3 regions of the Pseudomonas sp. 4CAES_32.4 genome follow, and region 3 is predicted to be linked to each of the others. Evidence: riboswitches for the same ligand, from Rfam matches in the RefSeq annotation. Region 3 holds a riboswitch; each other region holds the start of a gene.
What was found. A riboswitch is a leader RNA that binds a small molecule or an ion and turns the genes downstream of it on or off. The one in region 3 is predicted to bind cobalamin.
Positions count from the first base shown of each region.

Region 1: another riboswitch for cobalamin. It lies ahead of cobO (cob(I)yrinic acid a,c-diamide adenosyltransferase); the one in region 3 lies ahead of AC3Y64_RS11710 (ABC transporter substrate-binding protein).
Region 2: another riboswitch for cobalamin. It lies ahead of AC3Y64_RS15420 (CbtB domain-containing protein); the one in region 3 lies ahead of AC3Y64_RS11710 (ABC transporter substrate-binding protein).

Region 1 covers NZ_CM176882.1:1,819,398-1,825,152, forward strand. Annotated here, with positions in the region: gene AC3Y64_RS08250 (C40 family peptidase) at 1-442, shown strand, start outside; gene AC3Y64_RS08255 (C40 family peptidase) at 663-1,199, shown strand; gene AC3Y64_RS08260 (PQQ-dependent sugar dehydrogenase) at 1,335-2,648, opposite strand; gene AC3Y64_RS08265 (hypothetical protein) at 2,715-3,299, opposite strand; cobalamin riboswitch at 3,462-3,692, shown strand; gene cobO (cob(I)yrinic acid a,c-diamide adenosyltransferase) at 3,774-4,385, shown strand; gene AC3Y64_RS08275 (cobyrinic acid a,c-diamide synthase CobB) at 4,382-5,755, shown strand, end outside.
Region 2 covers NZ_CM176882.1:3,468,375-3,474,129, forward strand. Annotated here, with positions in the region: gene cobN (cobaltochelatase subunit CobN) at 1-1,897, opposite strand, end outside; gene cobW (cobalamin biosynthesis protein CobW) at 1,901-2,974, opposite strand; cobalamin riboswitch at 3,074-3,284, opposite strand; cobalamin riboswitch at 3,500-3,721, shown strand; gene AC3Y64_RS15420 (CbtB domain-containing protein) at 3,845-4,042, shown strand; gene AC3Y64_RS15425 (CbtA family protein) at 4,054-4,755, shown strand; gene AC3Y64_RS15430 (cobalamin biosynthesis protein) at 4,752-5,165, shown strand; gene cobM (precorrin-4 C(11)-methyltransferase) at 5,247-5,755, shown strand, end outside.
Region 3 covers NZ_CM176882.1:2,588,117-2,593,871, forward strand. Annotated here, with positions in the region: gene AC3Y64_RS11695 (GNAT family N-acetyltransferase) at 483-1,034, shown strand; gene AC3Y64_RS11700 (ABC transporter ATP-binding protein) at 973-1,737, opposite strand; gene AC3Y64_RS11705 (FecCD family ABC transporter permease) at 1,734-2,750, opposite strand; gene AC3Y64_RS11710 (ABC transporter substrate-binding protein) at 2,747-3,760, opposite strand; cobalamin riboswitch at 3,907-4,101, opposite strand; gene AC3Y64_RS11715 (Ppx/GppA phosphatase family protein) at 4,144-5,079, opposite strand; gene phnX (phosphonoacetaldehyde hydrolase) at 5,422-5,755, opposite strand, start outside.

The sequences.
Region 1 (5,755 bases), 770 kb from region 3:
CGGCAGCAAGCCTTATCAGCTTCCTGTGCTGGCCGACAGCATCCTCGAACGCGGCATGTCCCTGATCGGTACCCGTTACCGTTTCGGCGGTACCTCTGAAGCCGGTTTCGACTGCAGCGGTTTCATCGGTTACCTGTTCCGTGAAGAAGCCGGTATGAACCTGCCGCGCTCGACTCGCGAAATGATCAACGTGGATGCGCCGCTGGTCTCGCGCGGCAACCTCGAGCCGGGCGATCTGCTGTTCTTCGCCACCAACGGTCGCCGCGGTCGCGTCAGCCACGCCGGGATCTACCTGGGCGACAACCAGTTCATCCATTCCAGCAGTCGTCGCAGCGGCGGTGTTCGCATCGACAGCCTGGGTGACAGCTACTGGAGCAAGACCTTCATCGAAGCCAAGCGTGCACTCGCTATGGCGCCGACCGTGGTTACCGCTCGCAAGTAATTCCCCCCGATGTCGCTGCATTCGCGGCGACAATCAGGCTCCCGGCAACGGAGTAGACCTATACTTTACAAGGTGAAGTTAAAGTCTTACTTGAAGTTTGTCGTATAGCCGCTAGAATCCTGAATCTATATTGATGGCAAACCGCCTGCGTGCTCCGCAGGCGGTTTTGTTTCTGTCCATTCGGCAGAAAAAGCCGCAGCCAGATCAGGATGTTCTGCTTATGACCATGTCGGCCCGCCTCGCATTGATGTTTTTCGCAGCGCTGCTCAGCGCCTGTGCCAGCCGCACTCCGCCACCAGCGCCGGTGGTGCGCGCCCCGGTCGTGTTCGGCCCCTCGCAATCATTTTCACCGGCTGCTGAAGACGTGCTGTTCCGCGCGCTCGGGCTGGTGGGTACGCCTTATCGCTGGGGTGGCAACACGCCGGATTCGGGGTTTGATTGCAGCGGCCTGATCGGGTTTGTCTACCGCGATGCGGCGGGCATTTCCCTGCCAAGAACGACGCGCGACTTGATCGTGATGCAGGCGCCGAACGTTGGTAAGGAAGGCTTGCAGACTGGTGACCTGGTCTTCTTCGCCACCAATGGCGGCTCACAAGTCAGTCATGCGGGGATTTATGTCGGCGAAGGGCGCTTTGTGCATGCGCCGGCAACAGGCGGCACGGTGAAGCTCGATAGCCTGTCGAAGGCGTATTGGCAGAAGGCTTACCTGAGCGCCAAGCGTGTATTGCAGCCGGAGCATCTGGCGCATAACCCGTAATTCAAACTACTCAGAAATCCAATGTGGGAGCTAGCCCTGCTAGCGATTGCGGAGAGTCAGTCACGTCGGAGTTGACTGATACATCGCAATCGCCAGCAGGGCTAGCTCCCACAGTGTTTTGTGCCAGGCACTAAGTTATTGAGTGGCCGAAACTCGCCACACTTTGTTGCCGACATCATCCGCCACCAGCAATCCGCCCTGCTGGTCGATCACCACGCCCACCGGGCGACCCAGTGCGTTCTCGTCCTTGTCGAGAAATCCGGTCAGCACATCCACCGGCGTGCCATTCGGTTTGCCGCCGTTAAACGGCACGAAAATCACTTCGTAGCCGCTGTGCGGTTTACGGTTCCACGATCCGTGCTGGCCGATGAAGGCGCCTTCCTTGAACTGCGCCGGCAAGGTGTTGCCCTCGGCGAAGGTCAGACCGAGAGAGGCGGTGTGCGGGCCAACCGCGTAATCCGGGGCGATGGCTTTGGCCACCAGATCGAGATTTTGCGGTTCGACGCGCACATCGACGTGCTGCCCGTAATAACTGAACGGCCAGCCATAAAAACCACCGTCCTTCACCGAAGTGATGTAGTCCGGCACCAGGTCGCTACCGATTTCGTCGCGCTCGTTGACCGCCGTCCACAACGCACCGCTGGCAGGCTCCCACGCCAGGCCGTTCGGGTTGCGAATACCGGAAGCGAAGATCCGGTGATTGCCGGTCGCCCGATCCACTTCCCAAATCGCTGCGCGACCTTCTTCTTTATCCAGACCGTTTTCGCCGACGTTGCTATTTGAGCCGACGGTGACGTACAGCTTGTTGCCGTCCTTGCTGGCGATTACGTTTTTGGTCCAGTGATGGTTCAGCGTACCGCCGGGCAGATCGACGACCTTGATCGGTTGCGTCTTGATCTCGGTCGCGCCGGGCTCGTAATGGAAGCGCAGCAGGCGATCGGTGTCGGCGACGTACAGATCATTGCCGACCAGTGTCATGCCGAAAGGCGAGTTGAGATTTTGCAGAAACACGGTGCGGGTTTCGGCCACGCCATCGTGGTCGGCGTCGCGCAGCAGGGTGATGCGGTTCGGGCTCGGCACGCCGGCGCCAGCCTTGCCCATCACGGTCTTCATCACCCAACCCTTGATGCCTTTGCTGTCATCCGGTTTCGGCGGGGCATTGGTTTCCGCCACCAGCACATCACCGTTGGGCAGCACATAGAGCCAGCGCGGATGATCGAGACCTTCAGCGAAAGCCGCGACTTGCGTACCCGCCGCTGCCGTCGGTTTGGCACCTGCGGGCCAGCCGACCGCCGGGGCGATATTCACCGTCGGGATCAGGGTTTTATTCGGTTCGGGCAGTTTCGGCGTTGGGCCGGTGCCGTCGGAGACTTGCAGGCTGGAGGTCTCACCGCAGGCGGCGAGCCCTCCGGCGAAGGCGATGACAAAAGCGAGCTGGGACTTGCGCATTGCTGATCTTCCCTATGAATGCATTCTTAATCATAGAGGAGGGCGCAAGCCCGATGGTTCAACTGCTCAGCCGCGGGCTTCCTTGAACAGCACGGCAATGCCTGGGTGATAGTTGCCGGCTTCGCTGCGCAATTTGCGGTAGGCGTAGGGAAAATACCAGGCGACCGCACAGGTGTGTTCCTTTTGCAGGTCATCGACCACGTCCTGCAATTCTTCGGGGCTGGCGCTGTGTTGGGCCTTTTGCGGGGCGACAAACAGGCAGCCGAGCTTCAGATCACTGGCGAAGCTGATGCGTTTGGCATCGTTGGTGATGTCGAGAAGGGCTTGGGTCAGGTTGAGATTGTTCACCCGTGGCCAGCGCTGCGTGGCCTGGATATACGCCCGATCTTCGGCGCCGGCGAGGAACAGGTCGGCGCGAGCATTGCGCTCGCCTTCTTCATTCTGTTTGCGCGTGGCAGTGTCGTTGAGAGTGACCAGTTCGGCCATCCAGGCTGCCGCGCTCAGCAAGCCGAGATTGGCCTTCTCGTCATGCCAGTAAGGCGTGTCGCTGTCGCCGCGCACAGCGTTGTAACGGTCAATACAGTCAAACCAGCGTTCAAGCACCGGGCGCATGAATTCCAGGCGCGGGTTGCTGATGATCATGCCTTGCATCGTCATCATCCTTATTGTTGTAGTGGCTTTTCCGAGAAAAGCATGGCTCTTTGATATCATTTGTATCAGCGTGGCACAAGATTGGCGTCAGATAATTGATCGGCGGCAGTTATTCGCCCGCTGGCCCCCTCTTTAATTGACGCTCCACCCCCAACCCTCTAACCTTCGCGGCTTGTTTCAGGTGCTCTGTGACCACGGTCGACAGAGTGAAACAGGGAAGCCGGTGAGGGTTGTCTTCAAGCGAAGAACGATCACGATCCCGGCGCTGCCCCCGCAACGGTAAATGAGTAAAAGCTGCGCCTTGAGCCACTGCTTCGAAACAAGCGGGAAGGCGCGCAGTCAGGCCAAGTGCCGCTCATGAGCCCGGAGACCGGCCTGATCCATCCAGCGGCATCACGGTGGGCGATGCCAGGCTTTTTGCCGTCTATTCTTGTGCCTGCCCGCCGTTATCCAGCCTCAACGGAGAGCTCCCCCATGACTGATTCCCCCGAGCGCGACGAACGCCATCTGGCGCGTATGCAGCGCAAAAAAGCCGTGATCGACGAACGCATCGCCAACTCGCCCGACGAGTGCGGCCTGGTGCTGGTGCTGACCGGCAACGGCAAAGGCAAAAGCAGCTCGGCATTCGGCATGCTCGCCCGCGCCATGGGCCACGGCATGCAATGCGGCGTGGTGCAGTTCATCAAGGGGCGCAACAGCACCGGTGAAGAGTTGTTCTTCCGCCGCTTCCCCGAGCAAGTGCGCTTCCACGTGATGGGCGAAGGTTTCACCTGGGAAACCCAGGACCGTCAGCGTGACATCGCTGCCGCCGAAGCCGCGTGGGCTGTGTCCCGCGAATTGCTGCGCGATCCATCGATCGGTCTGGTGGTGCTCGATGAACTGAACATCGCCCTCAAGCACGGCTACCTCGATCTCGATCAGGTGCTCAGCGATTTGCAGGCACGTCCGCCGATGCAGCATGTGATCGTCACCGGTCGGGCGGCCAAGCCGGAAATGATCGAGATGGGCGACACGGTCACCGAAATGGGCATGCTCAAACACGCCTTCCAGGCCGGCATCAAAGCGCAGAAAGGCGTCGAACTTTGAATCAACCACGTCACTGCCCGGCGGTACTCATCGCCGCGCCGGCCTCCGGTCAGGGCAAGACCACCGTTACCGCCGCACTCGCTCGTTTGCACCGCAATCAGGGGCGCAAGGTGCGCGTGTTCAAATGCGGCCCGGACTTTCTTGATCCGATGATTCTCGAGCGCGCCAGCGGTGCCCCCGTTTATCAATTGGACATGTGGATGGTCGGCGAGCAGGAAAGTCGTCGTCTGTTGTGGGAAGCCGCCGCCGAGGCCGACCTGATTCTGATTGAAGGCGTGATGGGTCTGTTCGACGGCACACCGTCCAGCGCTGATCTGGCGCGGCATTTCGGTGTGCCGGTGCTCGGGGTGATCGACGGTACGGCCATGGCGCAGACCTTTGGTGCGTTAGCGCTGGGGCTGGCGAAGTATCAACCGGATCTGCCGTTTGCCGGCGTGCTGGCCAACCGCGTTGGCACCTTGCGCCATGCGCAGTTGCTCGAAGGCAGCCTTACCGAAGGTTTGCGTTGGTACGGCGCGTTGTCCCGCGAGACCGGCATCGAACTGCCGAGCCGCCATCTCGGCCTGGTTCAGGCCAGCGAACTGAATGATCTCGATGTGCGTCTCGACGCCGCTGCCGACGCACTGGCGAGCAGTTGCGAGGTAGCGCTGCCACCGGCCGTGGAGTTCGCCGCGCCAGATGTTATCGCCGTCGAGCCGCTGCTGAAAAACGTGCGCATCGCCGTCGCTCGTGACGAGGCATTCGCCTTTACCTACGGTGCAAGTCTCGATTTGTTGCGGGCGATGGGCGCCGAGTTGAGCTTCTTCTCGCCAATCCGCGACACGCAATTACCTGAGGCGGACAGCGTGTATCTGCCCGGTGGGTATCCGGAATTGCATCACGTCGCGCTGTCGCAGAACACCGCGATGGTTGAGGCGATTCGCGCGCATCATGCAGCGGGTAAGCCGTTGCTCGCTGAGTGTGGCGGCATGTTGTATCTGCTCGACTCTTTGACGGACGTTGAAGGCACTCGCGCCGAATTGGTCGGGCTGCTTAAAGGCGACGCGGTGATGCAGAAGCGTCTGGCGGCGTTGGCATTGCAAGCAGTGGATTTGCCGGAAGGTTCGTTGCGCGGCCACACGTATCATCATTCGCTGACGACGACTGAGTTGACGCCGATTGCGCGTGGCTTGAGTCCGAATGGCGGACGTGGCGCTGAAGCGGTTTATCGTGAGGGGCGGATGACGGCCTCTTATGTGCACTTCTATTTCCCGTCGAATCCTGCGGCTATTGCTGCACTGTTTGCACCCGACCTTGAGACCGCCATCGCTGGCAAGCCAGCTCCCACAATGGGCGGTGTAATGCCTGAAGGTTCGCAATCCCCTGTGGGA
Region 2 (5,755 bases), 880 kb from region 3:
CGTAGTATTCGTCGGCCAACAGCTCCAGATTGCGCAGCGGACCGTAGGTTTCGGCGCGGGTCAGCGGCGGCATCAAGTGATCGATGATCACCGCTTGCGTGCGTCGTTTGGCCTGGGCGCCCTCGCCCGGATCGTTGACGATGAACGGATAGATGTTCGGCAGCGGCCCGAGCAGCGCATCCGGCCAGCAATTTTCCGAAAGGCCGACACCTTTGCCTGGCAGCCATTCAAGGTTGCCGTGCTTGCCGACGTGGATCACGCCGTGCGCGCCGTAGGTGTTGCGCAACCAGAAATAGAACGCCAGATAAGCGTGCGGCGGCACCAGATCCGGGTCGTGATACACCGCGCTTGGATCAACCTGATAACCGCGTGCCGGTTGAATGCCGACGAAGGTCAGGCCGAAGCGAATGCCGGCAATCATCATCCGACCGTCGCGACACATCGGATCGTTCTGTGGCGCTCCCCAACGCTCGACCACGGCGCTGCGATTGGCTTCGGGCAACGCGTTGAACATCGTCAGGTAAGCGTCCATGGCCAGGCTTTGCTGGCACGGGCGCAGGTCTATCGTGTCGAGATCGTTGCTGACGCCGCCGAGCAATTGCTGGATCAACTCGGTGCCGCTGCCCGGCAACTCTGCGGTGATCGGATAGCCCTCGGCCTGCAACGCCCGCAGAATATTCAGCGCTGCTGCCGGCGTGTCGAGGCCGACACCGTTGCCGATGCGACCGTCGCGGGTCGGGTAGTTGGCAAGAATCAACGCGATGCGTTTTTCGCTGTTAGGAACTCGCGCCAGATCAATCCAGCGCCGCGCCAGTTCAGCGACAAAATCCATGCGCTCAGGCTGCGCGCGATAGCAGACCACATCGGACTGACTGCGCTCGCTGCGCCAGGCCAGATCCTTGAAGCTGATAGGCCGGCTGATGATGCGCCCGTCGAGTTCCGGCAAGGCAATGTGCATCGCCAGATCGCGCGGGCCAAGGCCTTGCTCACTGTCGCGCCAGCCGGGTTCGTTGTCTTGGGCGCAGATCGCCTGAATCACCGGAATATTGCGGCGAAATGGCCGCAGATGCGGCGCTTCAGGGCTGGACTGGGCGAAACCGGTGGTATTGAGGATGACCCCCGCCTCGACTTCGTCGAGCCAATCCTCGACCACCGCCAGGCAGCCGGGCTCTTTCAAACTGGCCACGGCGATTGGCAAGGGGTTGAGCCCCGCCGCCTGCAGACGCTGGCAGAAAACATCGATAAACGCGGTGTTCGCCGCTTGCAGATGCGAGCGGTAAAACAACACCGCCGCGACCGGGTTTTCCGGCAGCCATTCGGCTTGCCAGTCATTCAGTGCGGCGCTGGGTTTGTTCGGGTGGTAAATCGCCGTGCGCGGCAAGGCTTGAGGCTCGCCCCACGGGTAATCGCGGTCGAGCCAACGGCTGGCCATGCAACGGAAGAAATCCAGCGCATTGCCCATGCCACCCTGACGCAGGAACTGCCAGAGCCGGTCGCGATCTTCGGCGTTGACGGTGCTCAAATCGCTGAGCTCCGGATCGGGACGATCATCGCCCGGCACCAGAATCACCTGCACGCCCCGCTCGCTCAGTTCGACCAAACGCTCGACGCCGTAACGCCAGTAGGCGATGCCGCCGTGCAGCGAGATCAGAATCACCTTGGCGTGGCGCAGCACTTCATCGACGTATAAATCCACCGACGCGTGATTCTGCACCTGCATCGGATTGGCCAGGCGCAGGCTCGGGTAATCCTCCGGCAACTGCTGCGCCGCTTCGGCGAGCAGCGCCAGGCTGGAGTCGCCGCTGCACAGGATCACCAGCTCGGCGGGGGTTTGGCCAAGGTCGGCAATGTTGTCATCCGAGACGAAACCGCCGGGCTGAGTCCTGAGCAGGTGCATGGTTTAAACGCTGAGCGCGGCGCGCAGTTGCGCTTCGAGTTGGGCGGCATCGAGTTCCTGACCGATCAGCACCAGACGCGTAACGCGCGCTTCATCGGCACCCCACTGACGGTCGAAATGCTTGTCGAAACGCGTGCCGACGCCTTGGATCAGCAGACGCATTGGCTTGTTCGGAATCGCCGCGAAACCTTTGACACGGAGGATGCCGTGCTGAACCACCAGTTGCGTCAGCGCGTCGAGCAGCAGGCTTTCGTCGGCTTGCGGCAGTTCGATGGAGATCGAATCGAAGGCGTCATGATCGTGGTCATCGTGGTCGTCATCGCCTTCACCGTGATGGTGATCATGATGGCTGTGGCGGCTGTCGATGTGTTCTTCGGAACCGGCACCGAGGCCGATCAACACGTCCAGCGGCAGGCGGCCGTTGCTGGCTTCGATGATTTTCACCGCTGGCGGCAGCTCTTCGGCGACTTCAGCGCGTACGCGAGCGAGGTCTTCCGGGCTGGTCTGGTCGGCCTTGTTGAGGATGACGAGGTCGGCGCTCGCCAGTTGGTCGGCGAACAGTTCGTGCAGCGGCGATTCGTGATCGAGGTTCGGGTCGAGTTTGCGCTGGGCGTCGACCTGATCCGGGAACGCGGCAAAGGTGCCAGCGGCCACAGCCGGGCTGTCGACCACAGTAATTACCGCGTCAACGGTGCAGGCGCTGCGGATTTCTGGCCACTGGAAGGCTTGCACCAGCGGTTTCGGCAGGGCCAGGCCCGAGGTTTCGATGAGGATGTGGTCGAGGTCGCCGCGACGCGCGACCAATTCGCGCATCACCGGGAAGAATTCTTCCTGAACGGTGCAGCACAGGCAGCCGTTGGCCAGTTCGTAAACGCGGCCGGTGGCTTCTTCTTCGGTGCAACCGATGGTGCATTGTTTGAGGATCTCACCGTCGATGCCCAACTCGCCAAACTCATTGACGATCACCGCGATGCGACGGCCCTGCGCGTTGTCGAGCATATGGCGCAGCAGCGTGGTTTTGCCCGAGCCGAGGAAGCCGGTGACGATGGTGACGGGGAGTTTGGCCAGTGTTTTCATCGGTATGCCCTTTGGCAAGCGGCGGGCATACGGGACGAGAACCGGCAACGCGCGTGCGCGCCGGAAGCGTTCGCCACCGGATCACCCCGCCCGGTTGTAGTGAGAATCTGTGACGAGGCAGGTCTCCTGGCTGACGGTGTTCAGGCATGCGCCTGGCGTTTGCTGCGCCTTCCCGCTGGCTCATCGATTGAGCTGGCAGTGGCGTGGCAGCGAACAGCACCGTTCACAGTTGCGGGGGCAGCCGCGGCATTGACCGCGTTCCCTTCTTAGCTTCGGCGTGGGCCGAAGAACCTCGAATGCGCAAGGCTACGCATCGGGTGGTGGTGGGTCAATGGGCGTTGAGTTTTGGTATAGGGGGCATATCCGTTGCTGCGGGTGCTGCTACTGGCGGTTTCGCTCTTACAGCGAGTCACTTTTTCCAAACGCCGAAAAAGTGACCCGCCGTAAGGGCGGAACCCTAATCAGCAACACCCGCAGCAACGGATCCACCCCAAAAAATTGACCAAAACCCCACCCCCATGCTCTCCTACACAACTTGTTACGGGTGCCCTTCACAGGGTGAAACGGGAAACCGGTGAATCATGTGCTTTACTCAAGCCCATGTCAGTCCGGTGCTGCCCCCGCAACGGTAAGCGAGCGAAGCGTCAAAACCACTGTGCCAGTACGGCATGGGAAGGTGACGCTTGCAGGTCGGCCTGACGCCAACCCCTCGTGAGCCCGGAGACCGGCCCGCAACACACAGCCCGCATTTGTGCGTCGCTGAACATAACAAACCCGCGGTGGGCGGGCGCTGTTTGAACCCCTGCGTGCTCGACCCGCAGGGGTTTTATGCGCTCTATATCACCCGCTGACACTCCAGAGGGAAGCGCCATGTCGATCATCAGCAGCACCGGCAGCAACACGGACAAAATCGCCAGCACCACCACACTGAGCCAACGCCTGACCGCCGCGATCTTCGCGTCGATTCTGGGCGCCAGCCTGGTCTACTTCGCCGGTTTTTCGCACATCGAAGCGGTGCACAACGCCGCCCACGATACCCGCCACAGCGCCGCGTTCCCGTGCCACTGAGACCTGTCGACATGATCAAGCGTATTGCGCAAACCGCAGGGTTCACCGGTCTGCTGGCCGCCCTGCTCCTCACTCTGCTGCAGAGTTTCTGGGTCTCGCCGCTGATTCTTCAGGCGGAAACTTTCGAGAAAGCCGAACCCGTCGCCGTTCATGAACACGCCGAAGGCGCCATGGCTGGCCACACTCACGATGCCGAAGCCTGGGAGCCGGAAGACGGTTGGCAGCGTGTGGTTTCGACCACCGGCGGCAATCTTGTCGTGGCCGTAGGGTTTGCATTGATGCTCGCCGGCCTCTACACCCTGCGCGCACCGACCAAAACTTCGCAAGGCCTGCTCTGGGGTCTGGCCGGTTACGCGACCTTCGTCCTCGCGCCGACCATGGGCCTGCCGCCTGAACTACCGGGCACCGCTGCTGCTGATCTGGCATCGCGCCAGATGTGGTGGATCGGCACCGCGGCTTCGACCGCTGTCGGCCTGTCGTTGATCGCGTTCAGCCGTCACTGGCTGATGAAGGTCCTCGGTGTTGCCATCCTCGCTGTGCCGCACGTCATCGGCGCACCGCAACCGGAAGTGCATTCGATGCTCGCTCCGGAAGCCCTGGAAGCTCAATTCAAAATCGCTTCGCAGTTGACCAACGTGGCGTTCTGGCTGGCCTTGGGCCTGATCAGCGCCTGGTTGTTCCGCCGCAAAAGCGATGGTCAATACCACGCATGACCCATGACAGCGCAGCGCCGACCTTCGTCGTCGGCCTGGGCTGCCAGCGCGGCTGCCCGGCCAGTACGTTGCGTGCGCTGCTCGATCAGGCGTTACAGGCCCACCGTATCGAACTCCAGACCGTCAAGGCCTTGGCCAGCATCGACCTGAAACGCGACGAGCCCGGACTACAGGAACTGGCCGCACAATTAGCCCTGCCACTGCTGTACTTCAGCAGCGAAGAACTGGCCAATTATCAGCAAAGGCTCAGCCATCATTCACAGATCGCCTTCGAGCGAACCGGCTGCTATGGCGTTGCCGAAAGTGCCGCTCTGGCACTGGCTGAACAACTGATCCAAGCCCCGGCAAAACTGCTGATTTCCCGGCAGAAGTACGCGCAGGCAACGTTGGCATTGGCCGGCGCAGCATAAAATCCCGATAATCCTCGCCATTGATTATGAGCAATCTTCATCTGAAGGGATTGCCGTGCCGCTTTTTCAAAGGATTCAATGATGACCGTCTACTTCATTGGCGCCGGCCCCGGCGACCCGGAATTGATCACTGTCAAAGGCCAGCGGTTGATCCGCAGTTGCCCGGTGATCATCTATGCAGGCTCGCTGGTGCCAGCGGCGGTGCTCGAAGGCCATCAGGCCGACACCGTGGTCAACAGTGCCGAATTGCACCTGGAACAGATCATCGACCTGATCAAAACCGCCCACGCCAAGGGGCAGGATGTGGCACGGGTGCATTCCGGAGATCCGGGTTTATATGGCGCGATTGGCGAGCAAATCCGCTATTTGCGAGAACTGGGAATCCCGTTCGAAATCATTCCTGGCGTGACGGCTACGGCGGCGTGTGCAGCGTTGCTGGGAGCAGAGCTGACCCTGCCGGACATATCGCAAAGCGTGATTCTGACCCGCTACGCCGATAAGACCGCGATGCCAGCGGGTGAAGAACTCGGCAGCCTGGCCCAGCACGGCGCCACCATGGCGATCCATCTGGGGGTCAATCATCTGCAGAA
Region 3 (5,755 bases):
CGGTGGGCCAGTCGATGAAGATGTTGACTGTGCCGGCCCAATCGCTAGCAGGGCTAGCTCCCACAAGGATTTGCGGTGTTGCCGGGATTGATGGCATCCCACAAAACCTGTGGGAGCTGGCTTGCCAGCGATGGCGGTGGGTCAGTCGATGGAGATGTTGGCCCTGCTGGCCCAATCGCTAGCAGGGCTAGCTCCCACAAGGATTTGCGGTGTTGCCGGGATTGATGGCATCCCACAAAACCTGTGGGAGCTGGCTTGCCAGCGATGGCGGTGGGTCAGTCGATGGAGATGTAGGCCTTGCTGACCGAATCGCTAGCAGGGCTAGCTCCCACAAAGGGTTGTGGTGTGACTGAGATAGATGGCATTCCACAAAACCTGTGGGAGCCAGCCCTGCTGGCGATGGCGGTGTGTCCGAGATTGTTGGCATCGCATAGGGGCCAGTTGTTAAGGTGGCCGTCCGCAGTCCAGGTGTTTGCCGTTTCATGACTCATCAACCGATCATTCAGACCGTCTCCGACACAGATATTGCTGAGGTATTGGATTTCGCTCTCAAGGCCCGTGCCGAGCTTTTTCCAAAACTCAGCGCAACGGGCATGCCTGATGACCTGACGCGTTTTGCCGAGGTGTATCTGCAAGGCGAAGGGCGTTTTCTGATTGCTCGCCATGAGGGCCAGGTCGTTGCCTCGATTGGCTACCTGCCCTATGACCGACGCTTCCCGCACCTCGCCTATCCCGGACGCAAGGTCGTGGAAATCGTGCGTCTGTTCGTCCTGCCATCGCAGCGGCGTTCGGGGTTGGCCGGTGCGCTGTATCGAGCGCTAAAACAACAAGCGTTCATCGACGGAGTCGAGGTGATCTACCTGCACACTCATCCGTTTCTGCCGGGCGCGATCGCGTTCTGGCAACGGCACGGTTTCGCGATTATTGATGTCGATTCTGACCCGGTGTGGCAGACCACTCACATGCAAAAAATCATCCGTGAAAACGCAGGATCTGCGCGCCATCAAACGGGTCCGTCAGGTAATGCGCCCTGACCCCGAAGGTTTCCTGTAACCGCTCGGGTGTCAGCACTTCCAGCGGCTTGCCCAACGCGACGAGGCGCCCGCGCTCCAGCACCGCCAATCGATCGCAGTTGAGCGCCTGATTCAGATCATGCAGCGCGATCAGCGTGGTCACCGGCAGCGCTCGCACCACCTTGAGAATGCTTAATTGATGCTGGATGTCGAGGTGGTTGGCCGGCTCGTCCAGCAACAGGATCTGCGGTCGCTGAGCCAATGCCCGGGCGATGTGAACTCGCTGGCGTTCACCGCCGGACAAACTGCGCCAGAGACGATTGCGCAGGTGCAGAGCGTCAACATCGATCAGCGCCTGCTCGACGATGGCATCGTCCGCCACGGACCACGGTTGCAATGCCGACAGCCAAGGCGTGCGCCCCAGCGCGACGGCGTCGAACACGCGAATGCCATCGTCGGTGTCGGCCTGCTGCTCGACCACCGCCAGTGTCTGCGCAATGCTGCGGCGGGCCATTTTGCTTAGGCGCTGGTCGTCAAGCAGCACCTCGCCAGCGCTCGGTTCGCGCAGCCCGGCGAGCAGTTTCAGCAGCGTCGATTTCCCCGAACCATTCGGCCCGACGATGCCGAGGGTTTCGCCGCGTTGCAGCGCAAGGCTGACACCGTTGAGCAGCTCGGCGCCGCGCACTTTGAAGGCCAATCCTGAGCAACTCAAAACACTGCTCATCGCGCGGACCTGCGGCCAACCAGAATCAAGGCAAACACCGGCGCACCGACCAGCGCGGTAATCACCCCGACCGGAATCACCTGGCCCTTGATCAACGTGCGCGACAACACGTCAGCGGCAATCAGAAACACCGCGCCGCCCAAGGCACTCGCCGGCAACAGACGTGCATGGCCGGTGCCGAGCAGCAGGCGCGCGGCATGCGGAATCACCAGCCCGACAAAGCCGATCGAACCGACAATCGATACCATCACCGCCGTCACCAGCGCTGCGCAACCGATCAGCAGAATCTGCACGCGCCGCACTGCAATCCCGAGGGACGCCGCCGAATCCGCGCCAAAGGTAAACGCATCCAGCGCACGCCGATGCCACAGACACACCGCCAACCCCAGCAATGCCGCCGGCACCGCCAGCCACACCGAAGGCCAACGCACGCCGCCGAGATTGCCGAGCAGCCAGAACATGATCCCGCGCGCCTGTTCGGAGCTGGCCGAGCGGGTAATCAAAAACGCTGTCAGTGCATTGAACAGTTGCGAACCGGCGATGCCCGCAAGAATGATCTGCCCGGTGCCACTGGCCGAGCCACTGACCCGCGCCAGCAGAATCACCAACACAAACGCCATCACGGCACCGGCGAAAGCACCGACCGACAGCGAGATGACGCCGGCGCCCACGCCGAGCAACGCGACCATCACCGCACCGGTCGAGGCGCCCGCAGAGATTCCCAGCAGATACGGATCGGCCAACGGATTGCGCAGCAGCGACTGCAAAATCACTCCGCAGGTCGCCAGCCCGGCACCGCAGGCAGCGGCGACCAGTGCGCGGGTCAGGCGGTAGTTCCAGACGATCCCTTCGTCAATGGGGTCGAGCACATAACCGGCGTCCCACAGTTTGTTGGCCAGCACTTGCAGGACCACGTCCGGTTTGATCGAGGTTTCACCGATGGCGACGCCGGCGACCACTGCTATCAACAGTGTCACCAAGGCCAGCAACGTGCGGATCAGGCTAGAACTCATTTCGACAGGTCATAGCCGTTGATGGCCGTGGCCAGTTGTTCCAGACCGTCGAACATGCGCAGGCTGGCCTGCATGGCCATGGCGTCCAGAATAATGATGCGGTTGTTTTTCACCGCGTCCATGTTGCGCGTCACCGGATCGCTGCGCAGGAAGGCGAGTTTCTTTTCATAGTCGTCAGCCGGGAAACGGCGGCGATCCATGCGGGCGATCACCAGGAACGTAGGGTTGGCTTTGGCGATGGTTTCCCAGCCGACGGTCGGCCATTCTTCGTCGGACTGCACGACGTTGCGCACGCCGAGGGTGCTGAGCATGAAATCGGGAATGCCTTTGTGCCCGGCCACGAACGGCTCGATGTCCATTTCGGCGCTGGAGAGCCAGACCAGGGCGCTGACGTCCTTGAGCTGTTTGCCTTGGGCGGTGGCGATGGATTTGGCCAGGCTGGCCTTGAGCTGATCATTGAGCTGCTGCCCGCGATCCTGCACATCGAAGATCTGCGCCAGTTGGCTCACGCTTTTGTAAATGCTATCGATGCTGAAAGGCGCCAGCCGCGTGCCGTCGGCACCAACCAGATTGTCCTTGGCTTCGCAATCGGAAGGCAGCAGATAGGTGGGGATTTTCAGTTCATGAAACTGCTCACGGGTGCCGACCGCACCTTGTGGGCCGACCATCCATTCCAGCTCCACGGCGACCAGTTCCGGGCGCTTGCCGATGACCGCTTCGAAACTCGGTTCGTTGTCGGCGAGGCGCTCGATCTGGTCGTTCTGCGCCTTGTACTTGTCCAAGACATTGTTGAACCACAGCGAGGTGCCGACGACTTTGTCCGCCAGACCCATGGCGTAGAGCATTTCCGTGCCGGCCTGGCCGATGGTCACGGTGCGCGCCGGCGCGTGCTGAAAGGTCAGGTGGCTGCCACAGTTTTCGATGGTCAGCGGGTATTGAGTGGGTGCCGCATGGGCCAGCGTGCAAAGACTCAGACCGGTAATGAGGGTGGCAACGCGAGGCAGCAGCATGGGGCAGTCTCCAATGGATCCGTACGGGGAGCGGGGAGGGTACGGATTGGAAACACACCATCGAACGCGGTTGGGGAAAACTGCGCAAGGCCGGCATTTGATCAAGAGACGCGCGGCACGATGTCCTTCCCGGACACCCCGCCGGTTAGTCAGTCACTGTGCCGGCAGGTCTCCTGACTGATGCGTCATCGCCTGGCTCCGGCCTTCCCGGGAGTCATCCCAGTGGCAGTCGTGGAGCAGGCTCAGCACCTACAGTTGCGGGGGCAGTTCCGATTGATGCTGTGCAAGCATTTCGGATTCCCTATTAATCCCGTGTGGAAACCGGCGGCGGCATGGTAGTCGATCAGGCCGCCGAAGGGGAGACGAATCTGTCGGGGCGAGGATTAATGCTGACTCATCAAACCGTGCAATACGCCCAGGCGCAGGCCCGGTTCGGACGGCACCATCTGCGCGATGCCGAACACTTTGAACGCCGCCAGCATCAGCACCAGCCCAGCGGGCAAGATGCTTTGGCGGTGGGGTTGCAGGCCGGCGAGCTTGAGTTGCCGGACGTTGTTCACTTTCAGCAGCAGCAACGACAGGCGCAGCAATCCACCGTAGGTAATGCCGTCCTGGCCGTAGTCGTTGAGACGATTGGCCTTGAGCACTTTGGCCAGCATGCGTGCGGTGCCGGAAGAGCCGATGGTCTGCTGCCAGCCTTGAGCGCGATAACGCCGCGCGACGTGTTCGAATTGCAGGATGGCGAAGCGTTCGGCGGCTTGCAGCGCGCCAGCGGATACTTCGCCGCCGCGAAAGAAGCGCGTACTCAAGGTGCCGCTGCCGATGGCGATGCTTTCGGTGAGCAACGGTTGTGAACCCTGACCGAGGATCAACTCGGTAGAGCCGCCGCCGATATCGACCACCAGGCGCATGTCCGCGTCGCTTGGCAGGGCGTGGGTCACGCCGGCGTAGACCAGCCGCGCCTCTTCATGGCCGCAGATGACGTCAATCGGAAAACCCAGATGCCGCTCGGCGCTGGCGAGAAACAGTTGAGCGTTATCGGCCTCGCGCACTGCGCTGGTTGCCACCGCGCGCACCCGACCCGCCTCGAAGCCGCGCAGCTTCTTGCCGAACCGCGCCAACGCCTGCCAACCGCGATCCAGTGCCAACGCATCCAGCGTGCCACCGTCAAAACCTTCGGCCAGACGCACCGGCTCTCGCAGGGTTTTCACTTCCTGAATCAGCAGGCCTTTGCGGCTGCGCACCGATTGGCCGATCATCAGCCGGAAGGCATTCGAACCCAGGTCGATGGCGGCGAACAGCGAGGCGTCTTGTTTCATGGGAATCCTTGCACAACATCCGCCCGAAGGCTCAAGACGGTTTGCGAGGATTCTGCCGTGATCTTGATGACATCCTGATGACGGGGCAGGGGCGGTTCAATGAATGTGTGACTGTCATGACACTGTCATTATCCGGTGTCTATGCTGAGGCCAATACATCGCGTGTTCTTAAAGTTTTTGCTGCCATTTTTGGCAGCTTTTTTTGCCTGCGATTTAGTAGCTGATCGTTCCCCTGCTCTGCGTGGGAATGCCTCTTGGGACGCTCCGCGTCCAGTGACGCGGAGCGTCACGGGCTGCATTCCCACGCGGAGCGTGGGAACGATCAGGGGTAGGGGGAATGCGTTAGCAGGCTTGCGGGGTTTCGCCCCGGGCCAGACGCGCATTGATGTCGTCGATCACCTCGGGCAACTCAGCAATGGTGTCGATCAGATAATGCGGGCGCGAGGGGGCGAACATCTTGGCTATCCGCGCACGTTCTTCCGCCAGTCGATCCGACGGCAATGCCTTGTATTGCTCATAGGTCAGGCCCAGTGCATTGCCGGAACAGGTTAGCGCCACTGTCCACATGCCTGCGCTGCGCCCTTCGAGAATCCCCGGCCAGGTGTCGTCGACCTTGACGCATGCCGCCACATCATCAATGCCCAAGGCAATCACGTTAGCCAGCGCCTGCGCGGGA